Regions from separate parts of the Mycobacterium montefiorense genome, predicted to be linked through region 1. Evidence: riboswitches for the same ligand, from Rfam matches in the RefSeq annotation. Region 1 holds a riboswitch; each other region holds the start of a gene.

Evidence for each region. A riboswitch is a leader RNA that binds a small molecule or an ion and turns the genes downstream of it on or off. The one in region 1 is predicted to bind magnesium.
Region 2: it holds a riboswitch for magnesium, as region 1 does, so the genes downstream of both, H7K34_RS18065 (Rv1535 family protein) here and H7K34_RS02570 (stealth family protein) in region 1, are expected to answer to the same signal.
Region 3: it holds a riboswitch for magnesium, as region 1 does, so the genes downstream of both, H7K34_RS06215 (MgtC/SapB family protein) here and H7K34_RS02570 (stealth family protein) in region 1, are expected to answer to the same signal.
Region 4: it holds a riboswitch for magnesium, as region 1 does, so the genes downstream of both, H7K34_RS23520 (hypothetical protein) here and H7K34_RS02570 (stealth family protein) in region 1, are expected to answer to the same signal.

The regions. Positions count from the first base shown of each region.
Region 1 covers NZ_JACKVL010000006.1:149,636-154,626, forward strand. The annotation lists gene dop (pup deamidase/depupylase) at 1-656, shown strand, start outside; gene H7K34_RS02555 (ubiquitin-like protein Pup) at 759-947, shown strand; gene prcB (proteasome subunit beta) at 944-1,825, shown strand; gene prcA (proteasome subunit alpha) at 1,822-2,586, shown strand; M-box (ykoK) riboswitch at 2,719-2,891, shown strand; gene H7K34_RS02570 (stealth family protein) at 2,970-4,481, shown strand; gene H7K34_RS02575 (phosphodiesterase) at 4,506-4,991, opposite strand, start outside.
Region 2 covers NZ_JACKVL010000013.1:984,054-989,044, forward strand. The annotation lists gene H7K34_RS18055 (carboxymuconolactone decarboxylase family protein) at 1-354, shown strand, start outside; partial or broken gene H7K34_RS18060 (NAD(P)H-dependent flavin oxidoreductase) at 390-1,514, shown strand; M-box (ykoK) riboswitch at 1,724-1,893, shown strand; gene H7K34_RS18065 (Rv1535 family protein) at 2,184-2,426, shown strand; gene ileS (isoleucine--tRNA ligase) at 2,750-4,991, shown strand, end outside.
Region 3 covers NZ_JACKVL010000007.1:339,103-344,093, forward strand. The annotation lists gene H7K34_RS06205 (VWA domain-containing protein) at 1-369, opposite strand, end outside; M-box (ykoK) riboswitch at 798-980, opposite strand; gene H7K34_RS06210 (hypothetical protein) at 992-1,291, shown strand; M-box (ykoK) riboswitch at 1,465-1,633, shown strand; gene H7K34_RS06215 (MgtC/SapB family protein) at 1,962-2,675, shown strand; gene H7K34_RS06220 (FAD-binding oxidoreductase) at 2,708-4,027, opposite strand; gene H7K34_RS06225 (multidrug efflux MFS transporter Tap) at 4,097-4,991, opposite strand, start outside.
Region 4 covers NZ_JACKVL010000017.1:753,389-758,379, reverse strand. The annotation lists gene H7K34_RS23530 (acyltransferase family protein) at 1-1,595, shown strand, start outside; gene H7K34_RS23525 (O-methyltransferase) at 1,600-2,259, opposite strand; M-box (ykoK) riboswitch at 2,397-2,570, shown strand; gene H7K34_RS23520 (hypothetical protein) at 2,841-3,074, shown strand; gene H7K34_RS23515 (NRAMP family divalent metal transporter) at 3,181-4,848, shown strand; partial or broken gene H7K34_RS23510 (NADP-dependent oxidoreductase) at 4,852-4,991, opposite strand, start outside.

The DNA.
Region 1 (4,991 bases):
CCCGGCCGGTGCACGCGGTCCACGCGATCAGCCGTGACCCGTCGCTGCGCGTCGCGGTGGCCATGGCGGACGGCCGGGAACTGACTGCTCTTGCGCTGCAACGGATGTACCTCGACCGGGTGGCCAAGCTGGTCGACGGTCGCGACCCCGATCCGCGGGCCGCCGACGTCGTGGAAACCTGGGCACACGTGCTTGATCTGCTTGAGCGCGACCCGATGGAATGCGCGGAGCTGCTGGACTGGCCGGCCAAGCTGCGACTGTTCGAGGGTTTCCGGCAGCGCGAGAACCTGGCCTGGTCGGCACCCCGACTGCACCTTGTCGACCTGCAGTATTCCGATGTCCGGCTGGACAAGGGCCTGTACAACCGGCTGGTGGCGCGTGGCTCGATGAAGCGTCTGGTCAGCGAGCACCAGGTGATCGAGGCGGTCGACAATCCGCCGACCGACACCCGCGCGTATTTCCGCGGCGAGTGCCTGCGCAGGTTCGGGGGCGACATCGCCGCAGCCAGTTGGGACTCGGTGATTTTCGATCTCGGTGGCGATTCGCTGGTGCGCATTCCGACGCTGGAGCCGCTGCGGGGCAGCAAGGCGCATGTCGGGGCCTTGCTGGACTCCGTTGACAGTGCCGTCGAACTGGTGGAACAACTGACGAGCTGAGGCTTGTTAACCGAAGAACGTCGGGTTCGACCGGTAGGGTAGAGATACCAGCGGGCATGTTTAAGCGGCCAGTGAACAGCCCAGACGAAGCAGGAGGCGGCGATGGCGCAGGAGCAGACCAAGCGTGGCGGAGGCGGCGGCGACGACGTCGTTGGCACCACAGCCGCGGGTCAAGAGCGTCGCGAGAAACTGACCGAGGAGACCGACGACTTGCTCGACGAGATTGACGACGTCCTTGAGGAAAACGCGGAGGACTTCGTTCGTGCGTACGTCCAAAAGGGCGGACAGTGACCTGGTCTTTCCCCGATCGCCTGCCCACTAACTCGTCACTACCCGGATTCTCTGCTGTAAACACGTCTTCGTTCGCCGACCTGTTGCGCCGCCAGGCGCCGGAATTGCTACCCGCAGTGCTGGGTGGCGGTGGAGGTCAATCCGGTGGTGACGCCGGACACCTGCCGCACGGCACCACGATCGTCGCCCTGAAATATCCCGGCGGTGTGCTCATCGCCGGTGACCGGCGCTCCACGCAGGGCAACATGATCGCCGGCCGCGACGTCAAAAAGGTCTACATCACCGACGACTACACCGCGACCGGCATCGCCGGCACGGCCGCGATCGCGGTCGAATTCGCCCGCCTCTATGCCGTGGAGCTCGAGCACTACGAGAAGTTGGAAGGCGTACCGCTCACCTTCGCCGGCAAGGTAAACCGGCTCGCGATCATGGTGCGCGGCAACCTCGCCGCCGCGATGCAGGGGCTGGTGGCCCTGCCGCTGCTGGCGGGCTACGACATCCACGCGGCCGATCCCGAAAGCGCCGGGCGCATAGTGTCGTTCGACGCGGCGGGTGGCTGGAACATCGAGGAAGAGGGATACCAGTCGGTGGGGTCGGGGTCGATCTTCGCCAAGTCCTCGATCAAGAAGCTGTATTCCCGAGTCGCCGACGCCGATTCCGCGGTGCGAGTCGCCGTGGAAGCGCTCTACGACGCCGCCGACGACGATTCCGCCACCGGCGGACCGGATCTGGTTCGCGGCATCTTCCCCACGGCGGTCACCATCGGTGCCGAAGGAGCAGTCGACGTGCCCGAGAGCCGGATCGCCGAACTAGCCCGGGAGGTCATCGAAAGCCGCTCGCGCGCTGACACTTTCGGTCCGGATGGCGGTGAGAAGTGAGCTTCCCGTATTTCATCTCGCCTGAGCAGGCGATGCGTGAGCGCAGCGAGCTCGCGCGCAAGGGCATCGCGCGGGGCCGCAGCGTGGTGGCGCTGGCCTACTCCGGCGGCGTGCTTTTCGTCGCGGAGAATCCGTCGCGCTCGCTGCAGAAGATCAGCGAACTCTACGACCGTGTCGGCTTTGCGGCTGCGGGCAAGTTCAACGAATTCGACAATCTGCGCCGTGGGGGCATTCAGTTCGCCGACACCCGCGGCTACGCCTACGACCGCCGCGATGTCACCGGCCGGCAGCTGGCCAACGTCTACGCGCAGACCCTCGGCACCATCTTCACCGAGCAAGCCAAGCCCTACGAGGTCGAGCTGTGCGTCGCCGAGGTTGCGCACTACGGCGAGACGAAACCGCCTGAGTTGTACCGGATCACCTACGACGGGTCCATCGCCGACGAGCCGCACTTCGTGGTGATGGGCGGGACCACAGAGCCGATCACGACCGCGCTCAAGGAGTCGTACGCCGAAAACGCCGACCTGCGCGAAGCTTTGGGGATCGCGATCGACGCGCTGCGGGCCGGCAGCGCCGACTCCTCGAACGGCGACCAGCCTGCACTGGACGTAGCCAATCTCGAGGTCGCCATCCTGGACGCCAACCGGCCGCGGCGCGCGTTCCGGCGGATGACGGGACCCGCCCTCGAGGTGCTACTGCCCAAATCGGTCTCCAAGTCGCCTGACAAGGGCACCTCGGCGCCCGAAGAGCCGTCCGAGTAGCCGACGCGCGGCTAAGCGCGAGGTGACTGTGGAGGCGGGCGTGACGTGGGACTTGAGCCGCACCGCGCGCTTCGGCTGCGTCTTCGCACGCAAAAGCGTGTTGCCGGAAGCCTGAAACGGAGCTAGCCTGCTGAGGCACCTCGTTAGGCGAGGCTCCTGAACGAACACAGGCCACTGATCTCACGACGTCGAGAGACGCCCAAGATCAGGACAGATCTCCCCGGCTTAAGGGGTGGTCCCAAGTGGCTTTCCCGGCTCCCGGGGATACGTCGTTCAGTGCCGAAGCTCAACGTGTGGGGGCAGCATCGCCTGCTATTCCGCTTCGCGGGTTCCCTCTTTGTGCATGTCGTGACCCGTATTGACTCTGGAAGGCAGGTGTTCCCATGACCAGATTGGTCGATGTCGCCCCCCGGGCGGGCTCAATCAGCTCGGCCGATGAGGTGCGCCTGACTCCGTATGAGGCGATGTTGGCCGACCTGTTGTTCGTCTGCGACGAACTGAACATGGCGGGCGTCCCTTTCGTTCTGATCCGCGGTGCGGACGGCCGCCCGGCGCTTGTCGTGGACATCGCGTTGCGCGCCCGGGTCGCCGAGACTCTGATGTCCGCATGTCTTGAAGTGCCGCTGCGCGCCAAGATCCTCGACGGGACCGGGCGCCGCTCGGTGTACCTGGGTGATGGCCTGCTGTCGGCAGACCCGGACCCGCGGTTGCTGCGGGTGTTTCGCCACCGGGAATGCCCGCGTTTTGGGCTGCGTTACGGCGCGTCTGCCGGGGTCGAGCTGCAGTTCTGGGTCTTCGATGGGATGCAGGCGATTTGTCCGATCGAGAATTCGCTCACGCGCAAGGTGTTGGTGCTCGCCGACATCGCGTACACCACCGTCGATATGTTCGGCCGCACGTGGCGGACGATCGACGGCATGTTCGCCCCCCACGCCGGCGACGTGACGTTCGACATCGACATGGTGTTCTCCTGGGTGGACGGCAACGACCCGGAGTTCTGCGCACGGCGCGCGGCGGCGATGGCGGGGCAGGTTGTCGGCGAAGGCGATGAAGCCGATGCGCGCATCCGTCAGATCGACGAATTGAAGTACGCGCTGCGCTCGGTGCACGCCTTCGCCCCATGGGTGCGACGGATTTTCGTCGCGACGGATTCGCCGGTTCCCAGGTGGCTCGCCGCCCACCCGAAGGTCACCATCGTGCGCGCCGAGGATCACTTCACCGATCTGTCGGCGTTGCCGGTGTACAACAGCCACGCGGTCGAGAGCCAGCTGCACCACATCCCAGGTCTGGCAGAGCATTTCCTCTACTCGAACGATGACATGTTCTTCGGCCGGCCCGTTTCACCCACAATGTTCTTCTCGCCGGGAGGCGTCACGAAGTTCATCGAAGCGGGCACGCGCATCGGACTTGGCGCCAACCATCCGGAGCGCAGCGGCTTCGAGAACGCAGCGCGCGTCAACCGGCAGTTGCTGTGGGACAAGTTCGGGAAGGTCATCACGCGCCACCTCGAGCACAGCGCTGCCCCGCTGCGCAAGAGCGTGTTGCTGGAACTCGAGCGTGAGTTTCCGCAGGAGTTCGCGCGCACTCAAGCGAGTCGCTTTCGCGCCAGCACCGACATCTCGGTGACCAATTCGCTGTACCACTACTACGCATTGATGACTGGCCGTGCGGTTCAGCACGAGTGCGCCAAGGTGCTCTACGTCGACACCACAATGCGGTCGGGGCTGGCCAAATTGCCGCAGCTGCTGAGGAAGCGCAAGTTCGACTTCTTCTGCCTCAACGATGGCAGCTTCCCGGAAGTGAGCATGGGCGAGCGGGCGCATGTTGTCGGCGAGTTTCTGGACCGGTACTTCCCGGTGCCCGCGCCGTGGGAGCGAGGAGCCGAAGACGACTGAAAATCGGCGGCGAGTGAAGGTGCGTTAGTCCGTGCGTCGGCTGGCAGCTGGCCATGTGCGCGCGAGCTGATGTGCGATGCGCGGTATCCGGCTGGCCGGAAGAATACTCACCCCGGCGTCGGCGAGTTCTTGGCGCACGGCCGCCGGCCGTACGAACCGTCCCACAGTGGGACCGCTGGCCAGCGGAATAACGGTGTGCACCACAGTTTCTGGGTAGCAGTGCACGAGATTGAATGCCTGTGCACCATCGCGACCCCGGGTCCCCGCCGTCAGAAGGTCCTGGGAATAGCAGCTGGCCGAGGCAACCGAAACAGGAATGCCGGCAAAGGTCGCCGAGGTCGAGTAGTGCAGGTGTCCGGCGAGGATGCTGCGCACATCGGTGCCACGCAGAACCGCGGCAAGTGGGCCTTGATCGCGCAGCTCTACCATGACGGAGAGGTCCTGCACGCAGGGAATCGGCGGGTGATGCATCGCGAGGATGGTGCCGAAGGGGGCGGGTTCGGCCAGCTG
Region 2 (4,991 bases), on a different contig from region 1:
TGGCTCACCGCATGCGAATACGAATGGACCCAGCATTGGCGCGTCGCGACCCGGTTGGGCGTGACGGCCGAAGACCTGGTCGGCGTGCGCGACTGGCAACAGCACGACGCATTCGGCCCCACCGAGCGTGCGGTGCTGGCGGCCACCGACGACGTGGTGCGCCACGGCGCGGTGAGTGCTGAAAGCTGGGCGGCTTGCGAACGTGAATTGCACAGCGACAAAACGATTCTCGTGGTGCTCGTCACCGCGATCAGCGCGTGGCGAATGGTCTCGTCGATTCTGCAGAGCCTCGAAGTCCCGTTGGAGGACGGCGTGTCGGGCTGGCCGCCCGACGGGTGTGCACCCGCGAGTTGATTGCCATGTCAGGCAATAACTCATAGCGTCGTGACATGCGGACCAGAGTCGCCGAGCTGCTCGGTGTGGAGTTCCCGATATGCGCCTTCAGCCACTGTCGCGATGTCGTCGCCGCGGTCACCAACGCGGGTGGATTCGGCGTCCTCGGGGCGGTCGCGCACAGCCCGCAGCGGCTGAGCAGCGAGCTGGCCTGGATCGAGGAGCAGACCGGCGGCAAGCCCTACGGGGTCGACCTGCTGCTGCCGCCCAAATACGTCGGCGCCGAGCAAGGCGGCATCGACGCGAAACAGGTCAGGGACCTGCTTCCGGAGGAGCACCGCGCGTTCGTCGAAGACTTGCTCGCCCGGTACGGCATCAGCGCGCCGGCCGAACCGCCGCGTGCATCCGCCGGCGGCCTCAACATCTCGCCCAAGGGGTATGAGCCGCTGCTCGAAGTCGCCTTTGCCCATGACATCCGGTTGATCGCCAGCGCGCTCGGGCCGCCGCCTGCCGACCTCGTCGAACGCGCGCACGGCCACGACGTGTTGGTGGCGGCGCTGGCCGGCACCACCGCGCACGCGCGACGACACGCCGCGGCCGGAGTCGATCTGATCGTTGCGCAGGGCACCGAGGCGGGCGGTCATACCGGCGAGGTGGCGACCATGGTCCTGGTTCCCGAAGTCGTCGACGCGGTCGCACCGGTCCCGGTGCTGGCTGCGGGCGGGATCGCCCGCGGCCGCCAGATCGCCGCGGCGCTGGCGCTGGGTGCCGAGGGCGTGTGGTGCGGCTCGGTCTGGCTGACCACCGAGGAGGCCGAGACGGATCCGGTGGTCAAGGAGAAGTTCCTGGCCGCCAGTTCTTCGGACACGGTGCGATCGCGGTCGATGACCGGCAAACCGGCGCGGATGCTGCGAACGGCCTGGACCGAGGAATGGGAGCGGCCCGAAAACCCGGCGCCTCTTGGTATGCCGCTGTAGACGACCCTGGTGACCGAACCTCAGATGCGTATCAACCAGGCGGCCGCTCATCCCGGCACCAAGGCTCGTGAGCTGGCAACCTATTTCGTCGGCCAGGTGGTCGGTTCGCTCGACCGGGTCCGGCCGACCCGAAAGGTCATGCTCGACATGATCGAAGAGTTCGCCGAAACCATCGGACGGCTGGAAAACTTGGCCGACGATTGACCAGGCGACCGGGCGTTCCGGAATGGATGTAGCCTCGCGTGCGGCGACCAAGCGTGCCGCGGCTGTGAACCATGCCACAGCCGCTCAGGTCATAGCATTTGCGCAGTTCAGCACCGGAAGAGCTGATGGAAACCTGTGAAGACGCCCAGAACTTGCCCGACACGCGCCGGAACGGATTGACCCGATTGGGCCCCTCGTGGAGGATGGCAGCAGCACCTCGTTAGGTGAGGCGGCTACACGAACACAGGCCACTGACCCCGAACGTCGAAAGACGCCCCGGGTCAGGACAGCTCCTCCCGGCTTAAGGGTTGAGCCAAAGTGGCTTCCGAATTTCCGGACACGTCGTGTGGTGCCAAAGCTCTGACGAGAGGGGTGCGGATTTCTGGCGGTCGCCGGATTCTGAACTCCTTTTGGTGCGCGCACTAGACGTGGGTAAACCGCACGCGTCGTGGCCGTAGAGGAGGTGAGGGACTCGTGAGTTCCAGTGGCAGTCCGGAGCGAAATCCGGGCTCCGTTCCGTCCCGATCCGGCCTCCGGCTCGACGCCCTCGGCTAAGTCACCGCATAACGTTAATCGGCTTGCCGCTCAAGCGTTCTCGGATCGGAACTACTACGGGACGGACACCTCAGTCCAGTCAGTACCCGTCTGCGATTCCGTCAGGAGACGATCATGACCGCAGCACTGTTCGACGAAGTAGTAGCCGTAGCACCCGCCCGCAACCTGCACGTGGTGCCCGACATGACCCCCACGCGGGCTGCCGCACCCAAGAAGGCGGCGCGCCGCGCCGACGCGCTGCCGTTCGGCATCGGCCACGACCCGGTGGTGGACGGCGTGGCGCTGTTGCTGACCGTTCCGGTGCGTCACGTGTACGCGGCCCTGCTGCGTGTTGGGCTGCTCGAAGTCCGGGCTTGATCGGATGGATGCACCCAGTCCGATGGCTCCAAGGGGCTAGTCGACCGCAGGCCGGTTGGCCGGCCAGCTTGCCCCTTGGAGCCGGAAGTTCTTGATTTGCAGTGGTCCGTAGAATCTTCCTAACGGCACCGATCCGGCCATCACCGGGGAGCCTTCGGAAGAACAGCCGCCAGGCCCAGTAGACCCGAACGGGTAGGCCCGTCACAGCCACTATCGAGCGGCCGTGCGTGAGCGCGGCAAGCGGGGTGGTACCGCGGTGCTCGCGCAGGTAGCGCGTCGTCGTCCCCGGCCTGACCGTAGGCACGCAGGAGACGACGCGCACCGTGACCGAAAACGCTGACGCCAGGGCTTATCCCAAGCTCCCCGGTGGGGCCCCCGACTTCCCCGCACTCGAAGTCGATGTTCTCGACTACTGGGCTCGCGACGACACCTTTCGGGCCAGCGTCGCACGGCGTGACGGCGCCGAAGAGTATGTGTTCTATGACGGGCCGCCGTTCGCCAACGGGTTGCCGCATTATGGGCACCTGCTCACCGGCTATGTGAAAGACATTGTCCCGCGGTACCGCACGATGCGCGGATACAAGGTGGACCGCCGCTTCGGCTGGGATACCCACGGGCTGCCCGCCGAACTCGAAGTCGAACGCCAACTCGGCATCACCGACAAGTCCCAGATCGACGACATGGGCATCGCGGCGTTTAACGAAGCCTGCCAGGAATCGGTGTTGCGCTACACCGGCGAATGGCAGGCTTACGTCACGCGTCAGGCCCGCTGGGTCGACTTCGACAACGACTACAAGACGCTTGATCTGCCGTACATGGAGTCGGTGCTCTGGGCGTTCAGACAGCTGTGGGACAAGGGCCTGGCCTACGAGGGCTACCGGGTGCTGCCGTACTGCTGGCGCGACGAAACCCCGTTGTCCAATCACGAATTGCGGATGGACGACGACGTGTACCAGAGCCGCCAGGACCCGGCCCTAACCGTGGGCTTCAAGGTGACCGGTGGCGAGCTGGACGGCGCCTACCTGCTGGTGTGGACCACGACACCGTGGACCCTGCCGTCGAACCTGGCCGTTGCCGTCAACCCGGACGTGGCCTACGCGCAGGTGAAGGTGGGGGATCGGCGGTTCGTGCTGGCCGAGGCGCGGCTGGCCGCCTATGCCCGCGAAATCGGCGAAGAACCCGAAATCCTCGGCACCCATCTCGGCGTCGACCTGCTGGGCACCCGCTACCTGCCCCCGTTCCCGTATTTCATGGCCGGGGAACCGGGGAGAGCAGAAGCATTTCAGGTGCTGCCGGGCGACTTCGTGACCACCGAGGACGGCACCGGAATCGTGCACATGGCGCCGGCCTACGGTGAGGACGACATGGCGACCACCGACAAGGTGGGCATCTTGCCGGTCACCCCGGTCGACTCCAAGGGCCGCTTCGACGTTACGGTCCCGGATTACCAGCGGCAGCACGTCTTTGACGCGAACCCGAACATCATCCGCGACCTGAAGAACCAGAGCGGGCCGGTCGCGGTGAACCAGCCGGTACTGGTTCGTCACGAAACCTACGAGCACCCCTATCCGCACTGCTGGCGATGCCGCAATCCGCTCATCTACCGGGCGGTGTCGTCGTGGTTCGTCGCGGTCACTGAATTCCGGGATCGCATGGTGGAACTGAACCAGGAGATCACCTGGTACCCAGAGCACGTCAAGGACGGCCAGTTCGGCAAGTGGCTGCAGGGCGCCCGCGACTGGTCGATTTCGCGAAATCGTTACTGGGGCACCCCTATTCCGGTTTGGAAGTCCGACGACCCCGCCTATCCACGCATCGACGTCTACGGCAGCCTCGACGAACTCGAGCGCGACTTCGGGGTGCGGCCCACCAATTTGCACCGCCCTTATATCGACGAGCTCACCCGGCCCAACCCCGATGATCCGACCGGAAACAGCACGATGCGGCGCATCCCCGACGTGCTCGACGTTTGGTTCGACTCGGGCTCGATGCCGTACGCCCAGGTGCACTTCCCGTTCGAGAACGCGAACTGGTTCGACACTCACTACCCGGGTGATTTCATCGTGGAATACATCGGGCAGACCCGAGGCTGGTTCTACACCCTGCATGTATTGGCCACCGCGCTGTTCGACCGGCCCGCATTCAAAACCTGTGTGGCACACGGCATTGTGCTCGGCTCCGACGGCCAGAAGATGAGCAAGTCGCTGCGTAACTATCCGGACGTCTCCGAGGTGTTCGACCGCGACGGCTCCGACGCGATGCGGTGGTTCCTGATGGCCTCGCCGATCCCGCGCGGCGGGAACCTGATCGTCACCGAGCAGGGCATCCGCGAAGGCGTGCGACAGGTACTGCTGCCGCTGTGGAACGCCTACAGCTTCCTGGCCCTCTACGCGCCGAAAGTCGGTACCTGGCGCACCGATTCGGCACACGTACTGGATCGTTACATTCTGGCGAAGCTCGCGGTGCTGCGCGACGAGCTCACCGAGTCGCTGGAGGTCTGCGACATCTCCGGGGCGTGCGAACAGTTGCGCCAGTTCACCGAGGCCCTGACGAATTGGTATGTGC
Region 3 (4,991 bases), on a different contig from region 1:
CTGGGCGGCGACCAGCCTGCTCGGTGCCATGTCGGTGGCGGTCATCGCCGGCGATACCTGGATCAATAACATGACGACTGCGCGATTGCGCGGAATCTGTACCGAATGGGTCGGGCCGGCCAACCCCACCGTCGACGCGAGCAGCGCAACCACGAGCAGGATCGCCGGCAGGTGCCGCCACCGCCTCGATCCCGTCGGCGCTACGCGCTCCAGTATGTCCATATTGGCAAATCGCAGCAGTCGCCGTCGTCGGCTGATCAGGGCCAGGACGTACAGGCCGACCAACCCGATGACGACGAACACAAATAAGAACCACCACTTGTGCTCGAAACCTGACGTTGTCAACGGGCCCAGCATAGGCACTGTCATCTCCGGGATTCCCGTCGGCGGCAGTAACTTTCGATTGCGGGCGACGAAGCTGTATGCCGCACGGCGCTGTGCATCTGTGAATCCTTTCTGCGGGCGTGGTTAGCCGCGCAAGGTGAGCAGCCCAGCCTTACGCGGCGGGACAGCACTGGCCGATTCGGGGTTGCCAAGGCAAGGGTGCGCCAGGTGGCCCAGAACCGTCTGCGCCGTCTGGCACCCCAACGAAGCGCAACCGTAACAGGTTGATGGAGAACGGCGTTCAGGATCCGCACGACGAAATAGGCCCGCGGCAAAGTGGGGACAGTACCGAATCCGCGGACGGCGGTTTATTACTTTTATCCAATGGTGATTCCCCACCTCCTCGCAGCCGGGACGCACGCGGGCGTCAACTCACAGCACACGGGGTGTTGCGCCGAGCCGAACCGGCTGAGCACGCACCCCTCTCGTCAGAGCTTTGGCACTGCACGCCGTATTCGCGACCGAAAAATCCAGCCGCAGAAGCCACTTGGGCTCAACCCTTAAGCCGGGAAGAGCTGTCCTGACCCGGGGCGTCTTTCGACGTTCGGGGTCAGTGGCCTGTATCCGTGCGGACGCCTCACCTAGCGAGGTGCTACCGCAATTCTCAATGCTGGGCTCGCACCGGTCAAGCTTTCTCTACAGTGAGTCCGACACCGACGCTGGCGCGATTACACCGGCCGCCGAGACCGGGCCGCCCACCCTCGCCCTTCTCGGCGTGCCACTAGGGCTGCCCGGCCACCTCTACTACGCCGGACTGGGTGCGCTGGCGCTCGTCGGAGTCGTGGAGTGGCCGATCGCCGCGACGTGGAGCCGGTGGATTCGCAATCACCCGATTTCTGAATCGAACCCCTTCTGGTGCAACAGTTGTCGCGACCGGCGAGACGGTCCGCACCGACTCACCCTATGATGCAGTCGAGGTTGACACGCCCCGGTGCGCGCTCGGTCAGGGCATCCCCGATGCTGGGCTGAACGGCACCTCGGTTCGGGACTGAACGGTTTCCGATGTCACGGCATGCCGCTTCGGGGCAGCCGCCGCCCGTGGGTTGACCCGATGAGCTGATGTGTGCCAGGCTTGTTCGCGCAGCACCTCGATAGGTGAGGCGTCCGCACGGATACAGGCCACTGACCCCGAACGTCGAAAGACGCCCCGGGTCAGGACAGCTCTTCCCGGCTTAAGGGTTGAGCCCAAGTGGCTTCAGCGAGACTGATACGCCGTGCAGTGCCAAAGCTTTGACGAGAGGGGTGCGGAGACCATCTCTTAGATGTGTGCTCTCTCACCTGTGCTAGTTAGGTACGACCGTGTGGGCGTGGTGAACTGCCCCGTGGCTGGAGGGAGGTGAGGACCCGAATGGCAAGTGGCAGTGGTCCGTATCCCAATCCGCGAATAGGTCTATCCGGACACCTCATGCACCGCTGAGTGGGTGTCGCAGCCGGGTTCCCCCGGGTGTGTGCAGTGTCGATCGACAACCGACACGGCCTGGCGCGGTGCGCGAAATCCAAACCTGCGCAGACACCACCCGACGCGCCCTTTCCGTCACGTGATTAGCACGCTGTCGGGAAAACACCAGGAGTACAACATGATCGACACAGTGGACACCGTCGTGCGGATCGCCGCAGGACTTGGCCTGGGCGCAGCTATCGGGTTGGAACGGCAGTGGCGATCGCGCAACGCCGGTTTGCGCACCGCAGCCCTGGTCAGTCTTGGCGCCACGCTGTTCGTCGTCATGGGTGGCTACGCGTTTACCGGTGTCAACGCCGACCCCACCCGCGTCGCCGCCCAAGTCGCCTCCGGTATCGGTTTTCTCGGCGCTGGCGTCATCATGAAACAAGGTGCCACCATCTCAGGACTGAACACCGCCGCCACCTTGTGGGCCGCCGCCGCGGTGGGCGCGCTGGCCGGCGGCGGGCTGCTAATCCCTGCAGTGATCGGCGCGGGTGCGGTGATCGCCGCCAATATCGTCCTGCGACCGATCGGGCGCCGTCTGGACCACCATCATGGGCCGGGAACTGAAAAAGCCTCTGCTGAATACCGATTCGAGGTCCGCTGCGCCACGCGCGCCGAAGCGCACATCCGCGGCTTGGTGTTTGACGCCATTTCGCGCCCCAGCCTGACCGTGCAATCGATCACAGCGATCGACCTGCCCGGTGATCAAGGTGTCCGCATCGCCGCGACCGTGATTGCCGACGAACGCGACGACCACCGTATCGAAGCCGCTCTCGCCGACGTCATCAAGGCCCCCGAGGTCACCGCGGTGCGGTGGACCGCCGACGAAATGAGCTTGGACGACTAGCGGCAATATCCAGCAAAGGCCCCAACGCGGAACTAGATCGCGGCGCCGGGGTTCAGGATGCCCAGCGGGTCGAGCGCCTGCTTGATGCGCTGATTCAGCGCCACCACCTCGGGCCCGAGGTAGCCGTCCAGCCATGGCCGCTTCAGTCGCCCGACGCCATGCTCACCGGTGATTGTGCCGCCCAACCCGGTGGCCAGATCCATGATTTCGCCGAACGCGAGCTGAGCCCGCTGCGTCATCGCGGGGTCGGCAGCGTCGTACACGATCAGCGGATGAGTGTTGCCGTCGCCGGCGTGCGCGATCACCGAGATCATCAGGTCCTGTTCCTCGGCGATACGGGCAATCCCGGTGACCAGCTCGCCCAGCGCCGGAAGCGGCACCCCGACGTCTTCGAGCAGCAGCGATCCCTTGGCCTCGACCGCCGGGATGCAGAATCGGCGCGCGGCGACGAACGCCTCGCCTTCATCCGGATCGTCCGTGGTGAAAACGTCCGTTGCATTGTGCTCGGCAAATATCGCCGCTATCAGTTCGGCGTCCTCACCGCTGGCGCGGCCGCGCTCGTCGGAGGCGGCCACCAGCATCGCGGCGGCCCCGCGATCCAGGTCCATGCGCAAGGTGTCCTCGACGGCATTGATCGCCGCCGAATCCATGAACTCCAGCATCGCGGGCCGCAGCCGCGCCGAGACCCCGAGCACCGCGTCGACCGCCGATTCCAGCGAGGCGAACGTGGCCACCACGACGCTGGAGGTGTTTTGGGCGGGCAGCAGCCGCAGCGTCACTTCCGTGACGACACCCAGCGTGCCCTCACTGCCGACGAAGAGCTTGGTCAGGCTCAGGCCCGCGACGTCCTTGAGCCGCGGGCCGCCGAGCCGTACCGCGGTGCCGTCGGCCAGCACCACCTGCATGCCCAGCACGTAATCAGTGGTGACGCCGTACTTCACACAGCACAAGCCCCCGGCGTTGGTGGCGATATTGCCGCCGATGCTGCAGATCTCGTATGACGACGGGTCCGGCGGGTACCAGAGGCCGTATCCGGCGACGGCCTTCTTCACCTCGGCGTTGAGCAGGCCGGGCTGGCATACCGCGGTGCGGGTGACCGGGTCGACGGTGATGTCGCGCATCTTTTCCGTCGACAACACGATCCCGTTCGCCAGCGCGGTCGCCCCACCGGACAAACCGCTGCCGGCTCCCCGCGGTACGACGGGCACTTGATGGGCGGTGGCCCAGCGCAACACCTTCTGCACGTCTTCGGTGCGGCGCGGCCGGACCACGGCCAGCGGCGTGCCGGCTGACGGGTCGAAAGCGCGATCGTGGCGGTAGCCGTCGGTGATGGAGGGGTCGGTGACGACCATCCCATCCGGCAGGTCGGCGATCAGGCCGGCCAGGGTGTCGTCATTGACTGTGGTGCTCACGGGCTGATTTTACGGCTCGTTATCGCCAGCAAACTCGGGTGCGCGGTCGAGTTCACGCAGCGACGGCAGCGCGATCGCGATCAGGCCGATCACGATGATGGGCACCGCCAACGTCAGGAACGTCACCCGCAGCCCGGCGGCGTCGGCCAGCGGGCCGGCCACCAGCAAGCCCAACGGGCCCGCGGCGAAGGTAAGCCCCGTCATCACCCCGACCACCCGGCCGCGCAGGTGGTGTGGGGCCCGGGTCTGCATCACATAGTTGTAGATCGGTTGAATCGGCCCGTAGACCAAACCGGTCACCGCGCACAGCACCAGGATCACCGGCAACGGCGGCAGGAACGCGATGCCGACCGACGCGGCACCAAAGGTGAGCGTCGCGGTCAGCACGGCCGTGCGCCGCCGGGTGTATTTCGAGAGCAGGGCATAGCCGAGCGCGCCCACCACGCCGCCGACCCCCAGGGCCATCAACGCCCAGCCCAACTCCGCGGGTTGATGACGGTCGCTGAAGTATTTGGGAAACAACACGCTTTCCATCGGCAGGTACAGCGCGGTGACGACCAAGTCGACCAACCCGAGCGTTCGAAGCACCCGCAGGTTCCACACAAACCGCAGGCCTTCGGCGACCCCTGACATCAACCCTTGTGGTCGGACCGTGTGGTGCGGCTTGCCGGTGCCCTCCAGGCGTAGTGCCCCAATTGCGATGAACGACAACCCGAAACAGCATGCCGTGATCCACATCGTGTTGACGCCACCGACGGTGGCGATCATCACACCGCCGATGCCCGGACCCAGAATGTAGGCCAGGTTGAGAATCGCCTCGTAGACGCTGTTGGTGCGGTCCAGCGACCAGGCGGCGCGGGCGGCGGCTTCGGGCAGCATCGACTGGCGCGCTGTCGTCCCGGCC
Region 4 (4,991 bases), on a different contig from region 1:
ACTTCACCCAGGGGGCGCCGCCGTCGCCGCTGCAGCACGCCTGGTCGCTCGGCGTTGAGGAGCAGTACTACTTCGTCTGGCCGGTCCTGCTGATCGTGGTCACTCTGCTGCTTGCGGCACGAGCCAAGCGCTACTTCATGCGGGCCAGCGTGGGCGGGGTGCGGTTCGCCATCTTCGTGATCGCCACGCTGGGGGCGCTGGCGTCGGCGGCGGCCACCATCGTCTTCGTCTCCGACACCACGCGTGACCGCATCTACTTCGGCACCGATACCCGCGCGCAGGCTTTGCTGGTCGGATCGGCGGCAGCGGCTCTGCTGGTTCGGGATTGGCCGTCGCTGAACCGCGGCTGGTGCATGATCCGCACTCGGTGGGGGCGGCGGGTCGCCCGCGTGCTGCCGGTCGTGGGTGTGGCGGGGCTAGCGGCGGCGGCGCACTTCGGGATGGGCAATGTCGGCGACTTTCGCCACGGCTTGCTGATCGGTGTCGCGATTGCGGCCGTCTTCGTGGTCGCCCCGGTGGCGCTGGAGCAGCGTGGGCTGATCGCCCGCATTCTGGCCGTACCCCCGCTGGTGTGGCTGGGCACGATTTCCTATGGCATCTATCTGTGGCACTGGCCGATCTTTCTGGCGCTCAACGGCGAACGCACCGGATGGTCCGGATTGCCGCTGTTCGCCGCCCGGTGCGGGCTCACGCTCGCGGTGGCCGGCGCGTCGTACTGGCTGATCGAACAACCCGTCCGCCGCTGGCGGCCGGCCCGGGTCGCGTTGTTGCCGCTGGCCGCCGCCACCGTGGCCAGCGCCGCCGCGATTACGATGCTGGTGATTCCGGTCGGCACCGGAACCGGTCTACGTGAGAACGGCCTGCACCCCGGCGTTTCGTCGGTCGCGGCGGTGTCCTCGGTGCCGCCGGGTGGCGCTCGCCCGGTCGGCCCGCGAAACCCCAACCGGCCGTTCACCGTTTCGGTATTCGGTGATTCGATCGGCTGGACCTGGATGCACTATCTTCCGCCGACGCCCGGATTCGCGTTCCTCGACCACACTGTCATCGGATGCAGCCTGGTGCGCGGTACACCGTATCGCTACATCGGCCAAACCCTGGATCAGCGGGCGGAATGCGACACGTGGCCGGGCCGATGGGCAACGCAGGTCAGCCAGGATCAGCCGGATGTCGCACTGCTGATCATCGGCCGGTGGGAAACGGTGGACCGCGTCAACGAAGGGCAGTGGACCCACATCGGTGATCCGACCTTCGACGCCTATCTCAACGGCGAGTTAGAGCGAGCACTGAACATCGTGAGCGCGAGCGGAGTTCGAGTGGTGGTCGCCACGGTGCCCTACAGCCGGGGCGGCGAGAAACCGGATGGCCGGTTATACCCAGAGGACCAACCGGACCGGGTCAACCAATGGAACACCATGCTGCGCAATACCGTTGCGCAGCATCCGAATGTTTCGATCTTGGATCTGAACAAAAAGCTTTGCCCCGACGGTGTTTACAGCGCCAAGGTCGACGGCATCAAGGTACGCAGCGACGGCGTCCATCTCACCCCGGAAGGGGTCAAGTGGCTGACGCCCTGGCTGGAAGAGTCACTGCGCTAGACGCCTAGTCGTCAGTGCGGCAGCTGATTTCCATGCTGTCGCTTTCCCGGACCAGAAAATTGAAGCTGATGTAGCCGTTGGCGGCATCGCGAACACGATCGAGATAGGGAGCCATATCCGACGAGCTGGCATTGTCGGCAACGACCAAAGCGCCTGTGGTAAGCCGGGGCTCGAGCATTTTGATGACCGGAAGGTAGAGATCTTTCCAGCCGTCGAGCAAGACGAATTCGACCGGCCCGTCCACCGCCTCCAGCGTGGTCAGCGCATCTCCCTCGAGAATGGTGATCACGTCGTCTAAGCCGGTCTCCGCGAACGTCTTCTTTGCGGCGGCTATCTTGCTCGCACTGAGTTCCGTGGTCACCACGCGCCCGACACCGTTGTCGCGTACCGCCGCCGCAAGATGAATGGCGGAGATACCGAAAGACATTCCGAATTCGACAACGGTCGTCGGACGGGTAGCCCGGATCAGCGCGTACAGCAGCCGCCCGGCCTCGGGAGTCACCGGGATGTAGAACTCGCTCATCGCCTCGGCGCGTTCCGCTGTGGTCATCGGTCGATCGAACTGACCATGCCGCTCACGCAGCAGCGACATCTGGTTCTTGGTTTCGGTGTACATCCGGTCGAGCACCGACTCGACGCGAGGGTCTTGCAAGGACGTGGCCATGCCCACGAGGGTATTCCTCGGCGATGTTCAGCCGTGCAGAGCTCGACGATCGGTAAATGTGACACGTGCCACGCCTGGTGTAAAAAGTCTGCAAAGACGTTTGACGAGCGGTGGGTCCTAGTGCCAGCATGTACGGGCAAGCACCTCGGTAGGTGAGGCGTCTGCACGGACACAGGCCACTGACCCCGAACGTCGAGAGACGCCCCGGGTCAGGACAGCTCTTCCCGGACCCAAGGGTTGAGCCCAAGTGGCTTCTGGACATGGTCCAGATACGCCGTGCAGTGCCGAAGCTCCGACGAGAGGGGTGCGGCCTGGTCGGCGCATGGTCCGGCCATTCGTTCGTCTTTTGCGTGTGATGTGACGACACCCTCGTGTGTCATGGCCGTGAGGAGGTGAGGGCGAGATGAGTCCCGGCGATAGTTGGTATCCAAAATCCATCTTGATCCGATCCGGTTCCGGCGTTTCTTTCTGCTCACGCAGCTCTTTGGATTTGCTGTCCCACAACCGTATTGACGGTGGCGGCACTAGCGAATGCTCGGCGCGCTGACGAGCCGAATCGGCCTTCCGAAAAGGGGAAGACCATGACTTTTGTTGTTGTGCACCGTATTAACGGTCGTGGAATGCTGCGCGGACGGGCAACGCTGCGCGGACGGTCGATGCTACGTGCGGGTCGGCTGCTGACAAACAGGTTGTCCGCCATGCACATTCCGACACCCGAAGAGCGGGCGAACCTGTACGCGTCGCTGACGCCGATCGGTGTGCTCTCGGCCGCGCCGGGTGCAGCGTCATCGGGCAGTGCGGTCAACTACCGATGATTCGTTGCGCCTAACGGTCCCAGCGGCGGGAGCGGGTTGCTCACCCGCCGCTGGGGCGCGTTCAACACCCGATCTGTGTAGCCCGACTACTGATAGCGAGAACGCCATGACTTTGACCTCCCCCCCGTCCCGCACTACCGGCGCTGTAAGCCCGGACACTTCCGGGCAAGCCACCCTGGATTCCGCGCACACCGGTGACATCGTCGGTGCGTTCGGTCGCATCAAGCGCGACGAGACCGGCTCGTTCAGCGGCCGCTGGCGGCGGTTGCGCACCCTGCTGGTGATCACTGGTCCCGGATTGATCGTCATGGTGGGCGACAACGACGCCGGCGGTGTCGCGACCTACGCGCAAGCCGGTCAGGACTACGGGATGAACCTGTTGTGGTCCCTGGCATTGCTGATTCCGGTGCTGTACGTGAACCAGGAGATGGTGCTGCGGTTAGGCGCGGTCGCCCGCGTAGGTCACGCGCGCCTGATCTTCGAGCGGTTCGGCAAGTTCTGGGGCGCTTTCAGCGTCGGTGATCTGCTGGTTCTGAATGCCCTAACGATCGTCACCGAATTCATCGGTGTCGCGCTGTCATTGGGATTCCTGGGCTGTCCGAAGATAGTGGCGATCCCCGCCGCTGCCGTACTGCTGTTCGCTGTGGTGGCTGGCGGCTCGTTTCGGCGCTGGGAAGGGCTGATGTTCCTGCTGATAGCCGTGAACGTTGTGATGATCCCAATGGTGCTGATGGTGCACCCGAGTCCGAAAACCACTGGTGGCGGCCTAATCCCGCACATTCCGGGTGGATTGAACTCCACGGTCCTGCTGTTGATCATCGCGATTGTGGGGACCACGGTGGCACCCTGGCAGTTGTTCTTCCAGCAGTCCAACGTGGTGGACAAGCGCATCACCGCACGCTGGATTCCGTACGCGCGAGCCGATTTGATCATCGGCATCGTCGTGGTCATTGCCGGGGGGACGGCGCTGATGGCTGTCACCGCCTTCGGCCTGCCCGGATCCGGGGTTGCCGGCAGCTTCACCGACGCCGGCGCGGTCGCGAGCAGCCTGCACCACCCGGTGGGGGCGCTGTTCGCGATCATCTTGCTGGACGGTTCGTTGATCGGGGCCAACGCGGTTGGGCTGGCCACTACCTATGCGATCGGTGACGCGATGGGCAAGCGGCACTCCCTGCACTGGAAAATCAGCGAGGCGCCGTGGTTCTACGGCGGCTACGCGCTCCTGCTTGGTGTGTCGGCCGCGGTGGCGTTCAGCCCCGATCACATCCTCGGGCTGATCACGCAGGGCGTGCAGGCGTTTGCCGGCATCCTGTTGCCCTCGGCAACGGTGTTCCTGGTTTTGCTCTGCAACGACCGGGCGATCCTGGGGCCGTGGGTAAACACGCTGCGGCAGAACATCGTTGCGTGGGCCATCGTGTGGTCGCTGGTGCTGTTGTCGCTGGCGTTGACGGCGGCGACGTTCTTCCCGGACATGTCCACGGCCACCCTCGAGGGAGGGCTCGGTGCCGGCGTCGCAGCGGGCGTCATCGGCGGTGCTCTGGCGATCATCGGCGCTCGCCGATCCAGCGATCCGCACGAGTCGAAACTCGCGCGCGCCGAGCGCCGAGCTCGGCGCCAAAAGGATCGGCTGAACTGGCACACCCCCAACCTTGCTTCCCTTGCCCGCCCGGTTATTTCGCCGCCTCGCCGGGCAGGACTGTTGATCCTGCGCGGTTACCTGGTGCTGGCGGTGGTATTTGCGATCGTCAAGCTCGTTGAGGTCGGCGTCGGCTGACGATTACCGCGAACCGTTGGGTAGCAGAACGATCTTTCCGTGCGTGTGCCGGTGTTCGAGTTCCTCGAAGGCGTCGGCCACCCGATCCAACGGATAGCCGGCGGCGATGTCGAAATCGACCGCGCCGCCGGCTATCAGTTCGG